2 regions of the Rahnella sp. PD4 genome follow, and region 2 is predicted to be linked to the other one. Evidence: predicted binding sites of a transcription regulator. Region 2 holds the regulator's gene; the other holds the start of a gene.
What was found. The regulator LexA, encoded in region 2, represses DNA repair genes until DNA is damaged. The targets are predictions, from matches to a motif close to TNCTGTATGTACATACAGNA.
Positions count from the first base shown of each region.

Region 1: a site for LexA is predicted at 2,375-2,394, ahead of rmuC (DNA recombination protein RmuC). Genes of this name have one in related genera too.

Region 1 covers NZ_JBLZQF010000012.1:16,975-25,630, forward strand. Annotated here, with positions in the region: gene ubiE (bifunctional demethylmenaquinone methyltransferase/2-methoxy-6-polyprenyl-1,4-benzoquinol methylase UbiE) at 1-652, opposite strand, end outside; gene rmuC (DNA recombination protein RmuC) at 764-2,332, opposite strand; gene ACOZIO_RS21970 (DedA family protein) at 2,490-3,017, opposite strand; gene udp (uridine phosphorylase) at 3,172-3,933, opposite strand; gene katE (catalase HPII) at 4,159-6,441, opposite strand; gene ACOZIO_RS21985 (dienelactone hydrolase family protein) at 6,615-7,442, shown strand; gene fsa (fructose-6-phosphate aldolase) at 7,531-8,193, opposite strand; gene ptsP (phosphoenolpyruvate--protein phosphotransferase) at 8,205-8,656, opposite strand, start outside.
Region 2 covers NZ_JBLZQF010000007.1:226,485-235,140, forward strand. Annotated here, with positions in the region: gene ACOZIO_RS18210 (DUF5107 domain-containing protein) at 1-2,313, opposite strand, end outside; gene ACOZIO_RS18215 (ROK family transcriptional regulator) at 2,423-3,610, shown strand; gene zur (zinc uptake transcriptional repressor Zur) at 3,710-4,219, shown strand; gene ACOZIO_RS18225 (CsbD family protein) at 4,371-4,580, opposite strand; gene dinF (MATE family efflux transporter DinF) at 4,770-6,134, opposite strand; gene lexA (transcriptional repressor LexA) at 6,417-7,025, opposite strand; gene ACOZIO_RS18240 (diacylglycerol kinase) at 7,145-7,513, opposite strand; gene plsB (glycerol-3-phosphate 1-O-acyltransferase PlsB) at 7,749-8,656, shown strand, end outside.

The DNA.
Region 1 (8,656 bases), on a different contig from region 2:
GATCCGGATGCATACGAATTGATTCAGCCAGATAACGATAGCTTTCCGCATCATGCGCAACCAGTTCACCTATACGCGGTAAAATATGGAAGGAATAGGTGTCATAAGCTTTGCTCAGCGGTTTGAACACCGGTTTGGAGAATTCTAATACCAGCAGACGGCCGCCCGGCTTGAGGACACGGAACATGGAGCGCAGCGCCTTCTCTTTTTCAGTCACATTACGCAGACCGAAAGAGATGGTGATGCAGTCAAAATAATTGTCCGGGAACGGCAGGGCCTCGGCATTCGCCTGAACGTAACTGACGTTGCCAACGATGCCGAGATTGCGCAGCTTTTCGCGCCCCATCTTCAACATGGAATCGTTGATATCCGCCAGAACGACTTCGCCTTTCTCACCCACCAGACGGGAGAATTTTGCGGTCAGATCGCCCGTACCACCGGCCAGATCCAGCACACGTTGTCCCTGACGGACACCGCTGCAATCAATTGTGAAGCGTTTCCAGATGCGATGAATACCAAAAGACATCAGGTCATTCATCAAATCATATTTTGCCGCAACGGAATGGAAGACTTCTGCCACCATTTCCTGTTTTTCATCTTTGGCTACTGTACGAAAACCAAAATGGGTGGTTTCCGGCGTCTGCTTTTCCATTATTTATGCCTGCTTTTTCAGTCGAACTCTTGGGGAGAAGTGTATCAGAACCCGTTCGAAAGCCCCATCACCGATGGTGATTCAACATATTGCGAAGATTCACGCATTGAATCACACACAATGCGGCCCCTCTGAGAGCAATGCCTGCTCGTGAGCGGTTAACTCACCCGGGTTCAGCGTCTGTTCTTCTTCCGCATCAGAGGTATCGGGCAGAGATGCGGTGTCTTCAGGTTCGTTTTCCGCTTTCGCTATTTCAGCCAGAGAGGGACTGATAGGTCGTTTAACTTCAACACCCAGCGCGCGAAAACTTTCCACCTGCCCGATAAGATTACCACGGCCTTGCGAGAGTTTATTCATCGCGGATCGATAACTTCCCTGCGCTTTGTCGAGACTTTGTCCCATCGACTCCATGTCATCCACAAACAGTCGCAGTTTGTCGTAAAGACGGGCCGCGCGATCGGCGATACGTTTGGCGTTCTGACTCTGATGCTCATAGCGCCACAAGTTGCTGATCGTTCGTAGCGCCACCAGCAAGGTCGTCGGGCTGACCAACATAATATTGTGGCGAAGCGCTTCGCTGATCAATTCGGGCTCCCGGTCGATAGCCAACAGAAAAGCAGGCTCAACGGGGATAAACATCAGCACATAATCGAGGCTGCGCAGACCGGGAAGTTGCTGGTAATCTTTGCGCCCGAGCAGGCGGATATGTCCGCGCACTGAGGCAATATGTTCATTGAGTGCCGCTTCCCGCTCGCTGTCATCCTCACTGTTGAAATAACGCTCATACGCAACCAGCGTCATTTTGGCGTCAATCACCACGTCTTTATTCTGCGGTAACCGTACGACCACATCAGGTTGCATCCGGCTGTTGCTATCCACCTGCACGCTGACCTGCGTCTGGTATTCATGCCCTTCGCGTAAACCGGAAGCCTCGAGCACGCGACTCAGAACCACTTCACCCCAGTTGCCCTGCGTTTTATTATCACCTTTCAGAGCTTTAGTCAGGTTGACGGCTTCGCGTGCCATCTCCACATTCAGTTGCTGTAAATTGCGGATCTCATGCGCCAGCGTATGTCGCTCACGGGCTTCCTGCCCGAAGCTGTCCTGCACCTGGCGGCGGAAACCATCCAGTTGCTCACGCAACGGCAGCAGTAACTTATCGAGACTTTGCTTGTTCTGTTCATCGGCACGACGGCCATTTTGTTCGAAAATCCGGTTAGCCAGGTTTTCAAACTGGCTGCTCAGGCGCTGTTCGCTGTTAATCAGCAGACGCTGCTTTTCTTCAGCCGCCATGCGGGTTTCGTCCAGACGGGTCGAAACCTCACGCAACTCAGCTTCCTGCGCACTGTTGATTTCCCGCTGCGCACGCAGTTCCTGATTGAGTTGGTCACACTCGTTTTGCCAGTGGACAAGAAGTTGTAATTTTTCCTGGCTGGCCGCCTGCAGACTGTACAGTTTTCGCAGCTCAAGTTCAGCTTCACGCAGTTGCTGCTGGCCTGATTGCCGCTCGATTTTGTGCGTATCATTTTCCGTTTTAAGCTGTTCCAGCGATTGTTCCAGCAAACGGCGTTGCGTTTCATACTCCGTCTGTTGTTGCTGTTGGCGCAAACTGGCAATCAGCCATCCTAAGAGTAAGCCAATTAACCCTGCCCCCAGGGCAGTCAGAATGCTGATATCCACGTGATTTCCCTCTTCAAGTCTCTTGCGGCCAAGGTAATGTCAGGCTGTATGGATGTCCAGTCTATTTTCTGTTGCATTGAACCTTTGCGAGACGTCTTCCAAAAAGGAATTTCTCTGTATTTGCCCCCTTGCGACGGGCAACGACAGAGGGCAGGATTTAAAACCAGCGGCTCAGCCACTGAATGCCAAACGCACCGGGTGCCAGAATGCCGAAAGCCCAGATAAGTGCCGAGGTCACATTCGCAATCTGGAAATACTTTTGCGGCATACCGCAGATGCCAGCAACCAGTGGCACAACGGCGCGAAGCGGGCCAAAAAAGCGGCCGATAAAGGCCCCCGGCATGCCCCATTTTTCAAAGAAAGCATGCCCCCGAACCAACATTTGCGGATGACGGGAGAAAGGCCAGAAATTGCCAACACGATCCTGATAACGGGCACCAATCCAGTAAGAAAGCCAGTCGCCCAGGAAAGCCCCCGCAGCGGCGGCTGCCCAGATGGGCCAGAACGGTATGCCGGTTTCGCCAATCAGCGCACCGAGCCCCAACAAGATAAACGTTGCCGGAAGCAGCAGGGAAAGGAATGCCAGCGATTCACCAAAGGCCAGAAAAAAAACGATCGGCGCAGCCCACACCTGATGGGCACGAATGAAGGTAGAGGTGTACTCAAGAAGGTCGTGAACAGTCAAAAATGCAGTTCCTTGTGTCAGAGATCCGGGAGGGAATACATCAATTATTCCAGATGGATTACTAACATGACCTTAACAGATCTGCTTAACAGAGCAAAAAAACGGGCCGTCAGAGGCCCGTTGATAAGATGTGGTTGTTTTAGTTTTATAGGGACTAAAGCAGTCTGCGGGCCGCTTCGACAACAATCTTCACCGCATGGCTTTCGGTCTTTTTCATGGTTTCCGCATTAGGGATTTCCTGCTGCGTGCGGTTCACGATAACACCGGCAACCATCCCGGCGCGCAGACCCTGGCTTGCACACATGGTCAGCAGAGTCGCGGATTCCATTTCGTAGTTCATGACGCCCATTTCCTGCCATTCTTTCATCGATTCTTTGAAGCGACGGACAACACGGCCGGAGTAAGTGTCATAACGTTCCTGACCCGGATAGAACGTGTCAGAAGATGCAGTAACGCCAATGTGTGTCGCGGCTCCCACGGCTTCTGCCGCCGCAACCAGCGCGGTAGTGCAGGCAAAATCGGCTACCGCAGGGAATTCCATCGGCGCAAAGTGCAGGCTCGCGCCATCAAGACGAACGGCAGCGGTCGTGACCAGCACGTCACCGACATTGATATGTGGTTGGATCGCACCCGTTGTGCCGACACGCAGGAAAGTACGGATCCCCAGCTGCGCCAGTTCTTCCACTGCGATGGAGGTAGAAGGCCCGCCGATACCGGTTGAGCAAACAATCACAGATTTGCCATCAAGCTCAGCACGCCATGAGGTAAATTCGCGGTGGGAGGCCAGACGAACCGGGTTCTCCATCAGTTTGGCAATTTTTTCTACGCGCTCAGGATCGCCGGGAACAATCGCCAGCGTCGCGCCGTTTAAATCTTTTTTGGCCAGGCCAAGATGGAAAACTTCGGGCTGAGACATAACAAACTCCTCTGTGTGTAAGGTCATTTATTGGCAGGAGGAACACCCGGCAACTGTACTCAACATTGTGACGTTATTTCGTGACGGTCGTCACTATGATGTAACAACTTGAATTGCGCATACATTTATTTTGTGACTCTCATCGCAAAATAAAGGTGCATTTCACGGAAACCTGAACAGGCAATCTCCGTTACCGGAGGTTGCCTGCTTTTCAGCTACAGCAAATCAGGCAGGCACAGCCTCTGCCAACGCACTGCGTGACCAGATCCGGTGTTTGAGCATTTCTTTCAGGAACGTTTTCAGTAATGCTCCCTCCGCTTTTTCACCTTCGACAATGCCCTCTTCCGGCACGTCATCCGTCAACCCCAGCAGTGATTTGAAGCGGCGTGCATCGCCACTTAGGCCTACGACTTTCAGATGCTTGTAGGCCTCGAGCACGTAATGCCGCGCATCGCCGTTCATGAGCAGTGCATCGATATGTCCGTGCGGAACAATCACCGCATCCACGGTGATGGAAGGCGCCCCGGCAAAGGTTGCATCAACCGGCAACGTGGAGCCATCATCGGCAGTTACATTTCCTAAATGACTGGCCAGCAGTTTAGGATGGACGCCTGCGACCTGAAGCGCCTGCAACGTTTCCAGAACATCTGCCGCTTTCACGCCCTCCCCCAATAATATTGCCACCTGACGTCCTTTGAGCGTGCCTTTACCGCTGGCATACAAACTCAGCGACGGATCATTTTTCAGGCCATTCACCGGCTTCGGCGGTTTGATATTCAGAGTATCTGCGGAAAGGGTAATACCCAGATTCTTCGCCACTTTTTGCGCCAGCGTCTGATCAACATGCGCCAACAGATCCACCACCCGCTCGCGGATATAAGGCCGCGCCACTTTCGATAATTCAAATGAGAAGGCCCCGATAATATGATCCTGCTCCGCCGCTGTCTGGCTCAGCCAGAACAGGCGCGGATGGGCATAATATTCGGCAAATGACGGGCTGCGCTGACGAATTTTTTCTGCACCAATACGCTCAGGATAACTTTCAAAGCCGCCGCCGGATGCTGCCGGAGGCGTTTCCCTTGGCCAGTTATTGTTGATGGAATTCGGCTCGTAGTTTGCCGGATTGGTATCAATATCCTGGCGGTGCATACCGTCACGCTGGAAGTTATGGAAAGGACATGTCGGCCGGTTGATCGGAATTTCATGGAAATTTGGCCCGCCAAGACGGCTGATTTGCGTATCGGTGTAAGAGAACAAACGCCCCTGTAACAACGGATCATTGGTAAAATCTATGCCCGGCACAATATGTCCGGGATGGAACGCGGCTTGCTCGGTTTCAGCAAAGAAATTATCGGGGTTACGGTTAAGCACCATTTTGCCGATCAGTTCTACGGGCACCAGTTTTTCGGGAATGAGTTTAGTCGGGTCGAGCAAGTCGAAATCAAATTTGAACTCGTCTTCTTCCGGGATCAACTGAACCCCCAGTTCGTATTCCGGATAATCTCCGGCTTCGATGGCTTCCCACAAATCACGGCGGTGAAAATCCGCGTCTTTCCCCGCCAGTTTCTGTGCTTCATCCCATAACAGAGACGCTTTTCCGGCCACCGGTTTCCAGTGGAAACGGACAAAAGTGGCTTTCCCTTCGGCATTCACAAAGCGGAACGTATGAATGCCGAAACCTTCCATCGTGCGGTAACTGCGCGGAATGCCGCGGTCAGACATCGCCCAGAAAACGTTATGCAACGTTTCCGGTTGCAGAGAAACGTAATCCCAGAAGGAATCATGCGCACTCGCGCCTTGCGGGATTTCATTATGCGGTTCAGGTTTGACCGCGTGGACAAAGTCAGGGAATTTATGTGCATCCTGAATAAAGAACACCGGCGTATTGTTACCCACCAGATCGTAAATCCCTTCATCCGTATAAAATTTGGTCGCCCAGCCGCGGATATCACGTACGGTATCTGCCGAGCCGCGGGACCCCTGAACAGTAGAAAATCGTACAAAAACCGGGGTTTTCTTTTCGGGGTCTGAAAGGAAACTGGCTTTGGTGACATCTTTCATATTGCGGTATGGCTGAAAATAACCGTGCGCTGCCGCACCGCGCGCATGAACGATACGTTCCGGGATGCGCTCATGGTCAAAGTGAGTGATTTTTTCGCGCAGGATGAAATCTTCAAGCAGTGTCGGACCGCGGCTTCCGGCTTTCAGCGAATTCTGGTCATCGGCAATTTTGGTGCCCTGATTGGTGGTCAGCGGCTGTTTTTCTCCATTTTTGCGGTGGTGTTCTAATGCATCAAGTTTGGTATTGCTATTTTTCGGACTCCTGGCGCTACCGGAAGCTGTCGGTTCTTTTCCTGGCGGTGTAGGTTGTGCTGAAGGCTGATAAGCACGATCCGCGGGGGCAAGATCCCCCAGGCCTGGCTGCGAAGACTCAATGCCCGTGGCGGGGGCGCGGCTTACCGGTTTTAACTCACTTTTCTTGGTGACTTTAGAGGGTGATTTGGACATTGAACATAGCTCCTCGGCAAAAGTTTCGGGTGTTCTGTGAATCTTCCGTGATGACTTTCCTGATTAACTTTTAACTATAGAACATCTCTTGCGCCTTGCTGTTCATGCTTTCCGGCTATAGTTTTAATCCATAGCCACAGATTTCCGTATGGACACTTGCCTGGAGACACCCGATGAAAAAAGAAGAATTGCTTACCCTGAAACAGGCTCCGACCAGCTTTGCTCCTGCCGTCACGCCCGTCGCCAGCACCACCATACATACCGACACCGACGGGCTGCACGCAGGCCAGACCACCATTCCCTCACAGGGCGAAGATATGCCCGCCTATCTCGCCCGTCCTGAACACTTCACCGGTAAATTACCGATCGTGCTGGTCGTGCAGGAGATTTTTGGTGTACATGAACACATTCAGGATATCTGCCGCCGGCTGGCGAAGCAGGGGTATATGGCCATCGCGCCGGAGTTATATTTCCGTCAGGGTGACCCGCGTGATTACACCGAAATCAGTGAGCTGTTTGCCAAACTGGTCAGCAAAGTGCCGGACCAGCAAGTGCTTTCCGATCTCGATCATACTGCACACTGGGCATCACAGCATGGCGGGGATATTTCAAAATTAGGTATCACCGGTTTCTGCTGGGGCGGGCGCATCACCTGGCTGTATGCGGCGCACAATCCGCAACTGAAAGCGGGCGTAGCCTGGTACGGTAAACTGGTCGGTGATAAAACGCTAACCAGCCCGTTCCAACCGGTTGACCGCGCAGCGGCACTGGATGCACCGGTGCTGGGTTTGTATGGCGGGGAAGATTCGAGCATTCCTCTGGATACCATTGAAACCATGCGACAGGCCATTCGCGCAGCCAATGCCACAGCGGAAATCGTGGTATATCCCGAAGCGGGTCACGCGTTTAACGCCGATTATCGCCCGAGTTACCATGCTGAAGCCGCTGCCGATGGCTGGCAACGCATGCTGGCTTTCTTTGCGCAGTACGGAGTTAAGTAAAAGTAAGGCGTAAAGTAAAAGGATACTGACCAGAATGACAAAGGCCCGACAGGTTTTCCTGCCGGGCTTTTTACGCAACGTTAGCCGATTAAAGTGAAAGTTGCCCGAAAGCACCTTGCCAGTCTTGTTCAAATTTATCGACAGCCGCCTGTACGGCGGGCGCACTGATCAATTGCTCCGCGACATCGACAGGGATCGTGACCGATTGACAGCCTGCCAGCAGACAGGCCAGAACCTGGCGCGGCGTTTTAAAACTGGCGGCCAGCACTTTGGCATGCGGCGCATGCAGGGTAAGCAATTGCTGCAACTCGGTCACCATCGCAATGCCATCACCCCCCTGGGCATCCAGCCGGTTAACATAAGGCGCGACATATTCGGCCCCGGCCAGTGCCGATAGTAACCCTTGCCCCGCACCATACACAGCGGTTCCCAGGGTTGGAATTTTACGAATACGCAGCGTCTTAATCGCTGCCAACCCGGCAGCGGTTACCGGCACTTTGACCACAAGCCCTGGCACGCGGGAATACAATAATTCAGCTTCTTCAACTATCTGCTCAGTTTGATTTGCCAGTACCTGCGCAAACAGTTTCCCTTCTCCTCCTAATGCATCACGAAGCGCGGGCAAAACCTCCCACAGGGAAGTTTGCGATTTAGCCACAATGCTCGGGTTCGTGGTCACGCCCTGCAACGGCAAAATCCGGGATAAACGTTTTACTGCGCTGATATCAGCAGTATCCAGATAAAGTTCCATACCCTCTCCTGTCAGAGTTCAAGCTCTTGTTTGAGCAACGTTTCAATCTGTGCTGCCGTGGCCGAATGCATCAGTGCGTCGCGGAAACTGTCATGCATAATCCGTCGCGCCAGCCTTGAGAAAATCCGCATATGCTGGTCGCCTGCGGCATGTTTATTGAGGGTCAGCATGATCACAAATTGTGCTTGTTCATCACCCCACTGCACCGGTTGCGGAAGTTTCGCGACGCTGATAGTCGATTGCTCAATGTGCTCTGATTTGGTGTGCGGTATCGCAAAACCAAACCCGAGACCGGTGGAAAATACGGCTTCACGCGCCCAGACATCAGCGGCGAGTTTGCGCGGATAACGGCAACGCCCTGCCAGCATCAGGTTATCCACCATACCTTTAATCACTTCTTCTTTGCTGCGCCAGTCGGCATTAAGCGTCACACATTCCGTCGTAATCAGCGGAGCATCGTTAA
Region 2 (8,656 bases):
CAGCACCAGACAACGCTGCCAGCAGGCCACCGCCGTTTGTGTATTACCTTTGCTGTAATGGAAAGACGCCAGTAAATGCAAGGCAAATGCGTCATCAGGGAAAGCCTCAAGCATGCGAACTTCCGCCAGCCATTGCGGGAAACGAACATGCTGCGGGAAAGCATTTCGCGCTGCCAGACACAATGCCTCGCGCCCTTCTTTTTGCAGGGACGCTTGCAAATACAGCGGTAACGTTTCCTGACTTTTCAGCACGTCCAGCGCTTCGAGTGCCAGTGCATCCAGTCCGCAACCGGTCAGCTGAATGGCGATATTCATGGCGTTTTCGCCACGCCGGCCGGTGACATCGCGCAATTGCGCTGCCGATTTCGCATCAGGCGAAAGGTGATAACGCAGGAAGTGCAGAAGGTAATGCAGCGGGTAACGTGTTAAATGTGCTTCGATATACGTCTCGGCGTCCTGACCTAGCAGACACAGCAGCGTGGCTTTCAGTCCGATCAGGCCGTAATGATTCGCCTGCGTCGCCAACCCCTGCTCACAGAAACTCAGCGCCTGCGGATACTGCTCACGGCGGATGGCTATCCGTGTCAGCCCGAAGTAGCCCCCGGATTTAGCGTTGCCGCTCCAGACGGCGCGGTAATAGCTGTCAAAAGCCGCGTCAAAATCACCGGTCTCCTCAAGCGCGTTCGCACGAACGAGACTCGCCAGCCCGCATTGCGGATTCTTATTCAGTCTGTGTGCCCGGCTCAGCGCCACATCAGCAAAAGCCAGGGCCTGAGTAAAATTAGCCTGATTGTAGCTGAGTGTTGCCAGCGCCAGATTGCAGCGATAATCCAGCGCATCCAGTTCCACACCACGCCGGTAATAATTCACAGCCTCCTGACTGGCATGGTTGTATTGCTCAAGATGCTGACCGATAAACCAGGCCTCATCTGCCGAAGTGATGTCCTGCGCGGGCAAGGGCGCGCTGGCAGGCGACGGTAACGGCGTCTCACTGGCCTGATGCTCCAGATAGGACAACAGCTCTTGCCCCTGTTCATTCAGCAAGCGCAGCTGAAGGCGCGATGGGAATTCGCCACTCAGTTCGCCCTGAACCACGTCTCCAGGCTGCAAAGTCATGTCCTTTTCCAGCAGAATTTGCGTGCCATCTTCAGAACTGATCCTGATTTTCGCGCCTTGCAACGGACTGACCGCATAAATGCCCCACGCCAGTTTTGGCCCGTGACGCTCAAGTTTAATCACCGCCTGCCCGGAGGCATTCTGCACCGTACCCAGGGCACTGTAAGGCAGGAAGTTCTGAACGAAACACTTCTCCTCAAATGCATCCAGCCAGGTGAAATCCGGCTGATTATCGGTGAATACGCCGGTCATCAGCTCAATATAAGGCCCGTTGTTATCGGTCAGATTACGATCCCACGCACGACCGAAATCGCAGTTTCCCCACGTCCACTGCTTTTTACCCGGCGATACATGATGGTCAGCGATGTGCAGTAATCCGCCCTGCTGTTCGTGGTCATACGCGCCCACGAAGTCATAGTCAGATTTGTCGGCCATGTAGGACGTCGGAACGGGAATGTTTTTATAGCGCGAGATATCCACGCCCGCCGAGTAGTCCACCTTATAATAGGTGCCGGTGGCTATCGGGAAGGAAGAAACGTCCCGTTTACCGTGATCGAAAACGGCGGTGACATCCGGCGGAAATACGCTCTGATGGCCATCACCGCCGGTAACTGCCGGATTAGCCCACCACAGGAAATGGCGCGGCGTCGGATTGCCGTTGTAAATTTTGGCGCTGATTTCCAGCAGCGCTTTATCGGGATAAAGGGTGAAACCGGTCATTACCTGCAAGCCGCGCATCGGTTCCACTTCGCCCATCCACACAGTTTGAGCACCGTTATCGTGTGCCTGAAGAGTGAAATCCACCGGCATAAAAGTGGTCGGACGGTGATGCTGCGGCCAGTTAAATTCGATACCCCCGGAAATCCACGGCCCCAGTAAACCGACCAGCGCGGGTTTCACCACTTCGTTGTAATAGACAAAATCACGCTGTTTTATTTTGTCCCAGGCACGGTGGACACGACCACCCAGCTCCGGTAGCAGCATGATTTTAAGAAAATCATTTTCCAGATACAGCGCCTGATAGGTTTTCATAACCTTCTCACCGGTCAGCGTATCCGTCACGCCGTACGGATATACCGCACCGGAAGACCCCTGATAAACCCGGTGTGCCAGAAACATCGGGTGCGTGTCCTGTTTTCCTGTCAGCCAGGTCGGGAGCTCGATCGCTTCCTGCCAGACTTTTACCGCTGTGCTCATGATTTCCCCTCAGTGCGCTGGATCGAAATATCAATTTCGAGATTCTACGCAGCGTACTGACAGGGAGGATTTGCTACGGTCACGCAATTCAGTAAACGGGGTTTAGTAAATGTCGGTAACCGGATTGAATAATCTGCGGCTGCGTCAGTTCAATAAGCAGGTGCTGATGACGTTGCTATATCGCGAGAAAAATGCCAGTAAATCCACGCTGGCCAGGCTTTCCCGTCTGTCGATCCCGGCCGTCAGTAAGATCCTCGACGATCTGCAAAATGATGGCTTAATCATCCACAGTCCGGTCAATTTACACTCGCGCGGGCTGGGCGGCGGAAGTTACCAGATAGCCACCGACGGCAGCGCCGTGCTGTGCCTGAATATCACGCCTTACCGCATCGAAAGTATTCTGGTCAGCAGACTCGTTTTACCGCTGAGTGACTATCAAATGACGGAGATTTCGGTCAGAACGCCGGATGCACTGCTGACGCAAATCGAAGCCTGCTTTCATCAGTACAAAAAAAGCTATCCCGGACTGAAAATCCGGCTGGCACTGGCGATCCACGGGCAGGTTAATCCGACTACCGGCGTATCACAGCGGATGCCGCAGGCACCCTGGACCGGTGAAATTGAGATTAAGTATCTTCTGGAAGAAAAGTTGCAAACTGACATCCTGATGGACAATGACTGCATCATGCTGGCGCTGGCGGAGAAATGGCAAGGCATTAATTATCATCAGGATTTTTGTGTAATTAATGTCGATTACGGCATCGGTTCTTCCTTCGTGATTAACCAGCAAATTTATCGCGGTAATCTGTTTGGCAGCGGACAAATCGGCCATACCATCATTGATCCCCAAGGCGACCGGTGCGCCTGCGGACGATATGGTTGCCTCGAAACGCTGGCCTCATTGTCAGCATTAAAGAAAAAGGCCCGTCAGCTTGAGCCTGCGGATCCGGCAAGGAGAACGCCTTCAACACAGGAACTGATCGACCGCTATCATCGGGGTGAAAGTGCCATTTGCGAGCAGGTTATGGAAGGTGCCCGCGCGCTGGGGCTGAGTCTGTATAACTTTCTTAACATTCTGAATATCAATCACATTTATCTTTATGGCCGCAGTTGTGGTTTTGGCGATGCCTGGCTGAAAACCGTCTGCGGACAAAGCGGCCTCAATCCCTTTGATCGTATCGATCACGTCAAAATTCAGGCTACGCATATTGCACCGGGAATACTGAGCCGGGAGCAGCAGATTATGGGTATCGGATATCTGTATGTGGAAAAGGCGCTGGATGCGATGGCAGGTTGAATGGCGCATAATTCGTCGTTTTGGTGCAAGCATGGTAAAATCATCACGGGTCGCATGATGTGGCCTCTTTATTCCAATCTGCGCTCAGAGACCGTTGCCATGACCCTGAATAACCCGGAAAAATTACTTTCACAAGCTGAAGAGCTTTGCCAGCAGCGCAATGTTCGCCTGACCCCGCAGCGGCTGGAAGTACTGCGTCTGATGACGCAACAACCCGGTGCGATCAGCGCCTATGATTTGCTGGATCTGTTGCGTGTGAGCGAACCTCAGGCGAAACCGCCAACGGTTTACCGGGCGCTGGATTTTCTGCTGGAACAGGGGTTTATTCACCGCGTTGAATCTGCAAATAGTTATGTTCTCTGCCATCATTTTGAAGAGCCAAGCCATACTTCTGCGCTGTTTATCTGTGACCGCTGTGGGCTGGTCACCGAAAAAACCACCGATGGCATCGAAGAACGCCTGGCAAAACTGGCAATGGAATCCGGCTTTGATCTTCGCCATTCTGTGGTGGAAGCGCATGGATTATGTGCAGAATGTAAAGTAGTGGAAACCTGTGACAGCCATGACCGGTGTGATCACGACCACAGTATAGTGGTGAAAAAACGCTGAGAGATGAAGGTGTTACAGCAGAGGAACTGAAAGACTGCGGGAAGATGAAATGCAAAGGTTGGGTACTTCCGTGTACCCGTATCCTGAATTGTTCCGGGTAGGAGCAGCATTTTTCAGGATACGTCACTGATATGCGAGGGGGAGTCGCATGTTACCAGTGATATTTATTTTTGGTTTCCCATTCATTGAGCTCTTTCTCGGCCTGATCTTTCTGATAGCCATAGCGCTCCTGAATTTTACCCACTAACTGATCACGTTTACCTTCAACCACTGTCAGGTCATCATCAGTCAATTTACCCCATTGTTCTTTCACTTTCCCTTTGAACTGTTTCCAGTTACCGTCGGCTTGATCCTTATTCATAATAATATCTCCTGTTACCTTGGGTTTTGTGAACTGCATTTCTGGCTTGCAGTTCGTCCTTAACACTTCAAAGGTTAGTAGAGAATCTCGATTAATCCTCCTGAAACAGAGATAAAACCCGTTATTAGGATTAATCCAAAGCAGGAAATAACGCCAGGACGGGGTTTATTCCTTTGAAAAGCATACAAATCAGTCCGCATGAAGCGAAAACCAGGTGTCGTGCCGCCAGTAACGGCGCCAAATCCAGCCAAGGGATAATCCCCGCATCCCCAGGAAAACCGTCAATGCCAGCCACAAGGCATGGTTGCCCAACAGCGGTAAGCTGGAAAGCGTCAGCCCGTATCCTATCGCCGCCACGACCATACTGTTACGCATATCCCGCCCGCGCGTGGCACCGATAAACATGCCATCCAGTAAATAACACCAGACAGCTACCAGCGGCAGGATGATTTGCCAGCCCAGATAATGGTCCGCCAGTTCGCGTAACTCAGGTAATGACGTCAGCGCATCAATGATCGCCCCGCCTGCAAGCGCATAAATCAGGGCAAAAATCAGGGCAACCAGCCCGGCCTGACGGCACGCGGCATGCCAGACATCCAGCAATTTCTGGCGATTCCGGGCACCGAATGCTTCACCGGAATGCGCTTCGATAGCATAGGCAAAACCGTCCAGCGCAAAAGCGGTGAAGGTCAGCAGGTTCATCAGCACCGCATTCACCGCCACGATGTGGCTGCCAAGCCGTGCGCCGAGAACGGTCAGTGAGGCAAAGCAAAGCTGAAGCAGAAGTGAACGCAACATAATGTCGCGGTTAAGCCCCAGCAGACGGCGCAGGTTACCACGCCAGGCCGAGGTGATTTGTGCGCCGGTTATACCCCGTTGCTTCATTACCCGCCAGACAAAGTACAGCCCGATAAATAGCGTGAAATACTCGGAACTTGCCGTCGCCATGGCAGCACCACGCACATTCCAGCCCAGCCCCATCACCAGCCACAGATCCAGAATGATATTCAGCAGATTCCCGGCAATCAGCAAAATCACCGGCCCGCGAACATACTGAATGCCCAACAGCCAGCCAAGGATCACCAGATTCGCCAGTGAAGCCGGGGCACTGAACCAGCGAATTTCGATAAACAGCCTCGCCTGTTCAAGCACCGGTTGGCTGCCCCCGACGATATGAAACGCCTGTTCCATCAGGGGGTGCCGGAACAACACTATGGTGAGACCAGACAATACGGCCAGCAGAAAGGGTTGTACGAAAGCGCGCGCCAGCAACCGGTTATCATTCGCGCCCAGCGCCTGAGCGGTCATGCCGGTGGTACTCATCCGTAAAAAAAGTAAGAGCATAAAGAGGAAAGTCGTGATCATCGAACCCACAGCCACTCCGCCGAGATAATCCGGGCTGTCGAGATGACCGATCACCGCCGTATCCACAAGCCCGAGAAGAGGCACCGTGATATTTGAAAAAATCATCGGCAATGCCAGCCTCCAGAGCGCCTTATCGGGGGGGCTTAAAAAGGTGTTTTTGAGTGTTTGTCGCAGGGAATGATGTTGCATAGAGAATCTCATGCCGGAGGTTCAGGTTATGCCTGTAAGTGACATCGCCCCGGAAGGGGCGACGAGATGAAACGTTAAAGCTTAGCGGTATGTCAGAGGCGGCTAACGAACCCGCAAATCAACAATATGACCATTGGGATCAAGAATTTGACCCAGTAATATCTGACCGAGTCATTCGAGTTGCAGGAAGGCGGCAAGTAAAAAAATCCCGATGAGCTGACAGGAGTCAGTGATTCGGGTGAACGCACGCAGCCAACGCATCTGCAGCCCGAAATACGAAGGTCAGATCCAGTCACCGTTGCGGATGACGCCTACGGCTAGCCCTTCAATGCTGAAATTCTGCTCACGTAAATCAACTACGATCGGCTGGAAATCGCTGTTTTCAGGCAATAACTGCACCACACTGCCCTGTTTTTTCAGACGTTTCACGGTGACTTCATCGTCTATACGGGCCACAACAACCTGTCCATTACGCACGTCTTGCGTTTTATGTACAGCCAGCAGATCGCCATCAAGAATACCGATATCACGCATCGACATACCGCTGACACGCAGCAGGAAATCGGCACTCGGCTTAAACATGGCCGGATCGACCTGATAGTGTCCTTCAATATGTTGCTGGGCCAGCAACGGCTCACCGGCAGCAACCCGGCCGATCAGCGGTAAACCCTCTTCTTCTTCCATCAGCAAACGAATGCCACGTGATGCGCCGGAAACAATCTCAATAACACCCTTACGCGCCAGCGCTTTGAGATGCTCTTCCGCCGCATTGGGGGAACGGAACCCCAGACGTGATGCAATCTCTGCGCGGGTGGGTGGCATACCGGTGGTGGAGATATGATCGCGAATAAGGTCGTAGACCTCTTGTTGTCTGGTCGTTAAAGCTTTCATTCCGCCCCCTGGTTGTTTATACAGTCTTGCTGTGAGTATATACAGCTAAACGATCAATGAAAACCTAAGATTGAATAAAAACAGGGCATAACGTTGATTCCTGGAATGCAGATTCCAAATCAGAACCATCGTGGCCAAAAGATGCTGACCCAGACAAAAAACGCCAATATGATGGTCAGAAGTACGGCAGCCGAGCCGATATCTTTTGCACGACCTGAAAGTACGTGAAACTCAGATCCGATACGGTCTATCGCGCATTCTACCGCGCTGTTGAGCAGTTCAGTGACACAGACCAAAACAACGGATCCCACCAGCAGAATGCGTTCTACGGGGCTGACATCAAACCAAAAAGATAACAAAATTAACGGAATAGCGACGCTGGCTTCCTGGCGAAAGGCCGCTTCATTTTGCCATGCCGCTTTCAGCCCTTTCCAGGAATAGCCAGCTGCTTTATAAATTCGGGTAAATCCAGTGACTTGGTTAGCCATTTCTTTTACTGATCCTTAGAGAATTTGCCGCACTTTATACCCCAAATAGTCGGGGTGCAGAAAGGCGGTAAAGAAGTGAATCCTGATGAGCTTACATGAGTAAGTGATTCGGGTGAACGTCTTAAGCCAACACCCCTGCGGCTTGAAATAAGAAGGGTATTGCATCACCACAGATCTCATCTGAGCTTTCTGGTATCCTTGCGGCGAAATGGCTAACAAGAGGCTTCACGTTTTTATGTCAGGTTGGCGTAGACTTTATTACACATTATTGAATTTACCGCTCTCATTGCTGGTAAAGAGCAAGGTCATACCTTCAGATCCGGTTACCGAGTTGCATTTAGACCCGACGCGGCCGATTTTGTATGTATTGCCCTATAATTCCAAAGCCGATTTGCTGACGTTGCGTGCGCAATGTCTGGCACAGAATCTGCCTGATCCCCTTATTCCGCTGGAAATTGACGGAACCCTGCTGCCAAGCCATGTCTTTATTGCTGAAGGTCCGCGCGTATTCTCTTATTACACGCCGAAGCAGGAATCCGTAAAGCTGTTCCACGACTACCTTGATTTGCACCGCAATAACCCGGATTTAGACATTCAGATGTTGCCGGTGTCGGTGATGTTTGGTCGGGCACCGGGCCGTGAAGGTCAGGATGACACGCCACATCTGCGCGTACTGAATGGCATCCAGAAATTCTTCGCTGTGCTTTGGCTGGGGCGGGACAGTTTTGTCCGCTTCTCCAATACCGTTTCCCTGCGTTATATGGCGACGGAACACGGCACAGATAAAACCATTGCTCAAAAGCTGGCACGTGTGGCGCGGATGCACTTCTCCCGTCAACGTCTGGCCGCCGTTGGCCCACGTCTTCCGGCACGTCAGGACTTGTTCAACAAATTGCTGTCCTCAAAAGCCATTGAAAAAGCGATTGAAGACGAAGCCCGCAGCAAGAAAATTTCCCACGAAAAAGCTCAGCAAAATGCCATCGCCCTGATGGAAGAGATTGCCGCTGACTTCTCTTATGAAGCCGTGCGCCTCTCTGATCGCGTACTGAGCTGGACGTGGAACCGTTTGTACAAAGGCATCAATGTTAATAATGCTGAGCGTGTACGCCAGCTGGCGCTGGACGGTCAGGAAATTGTGTATGT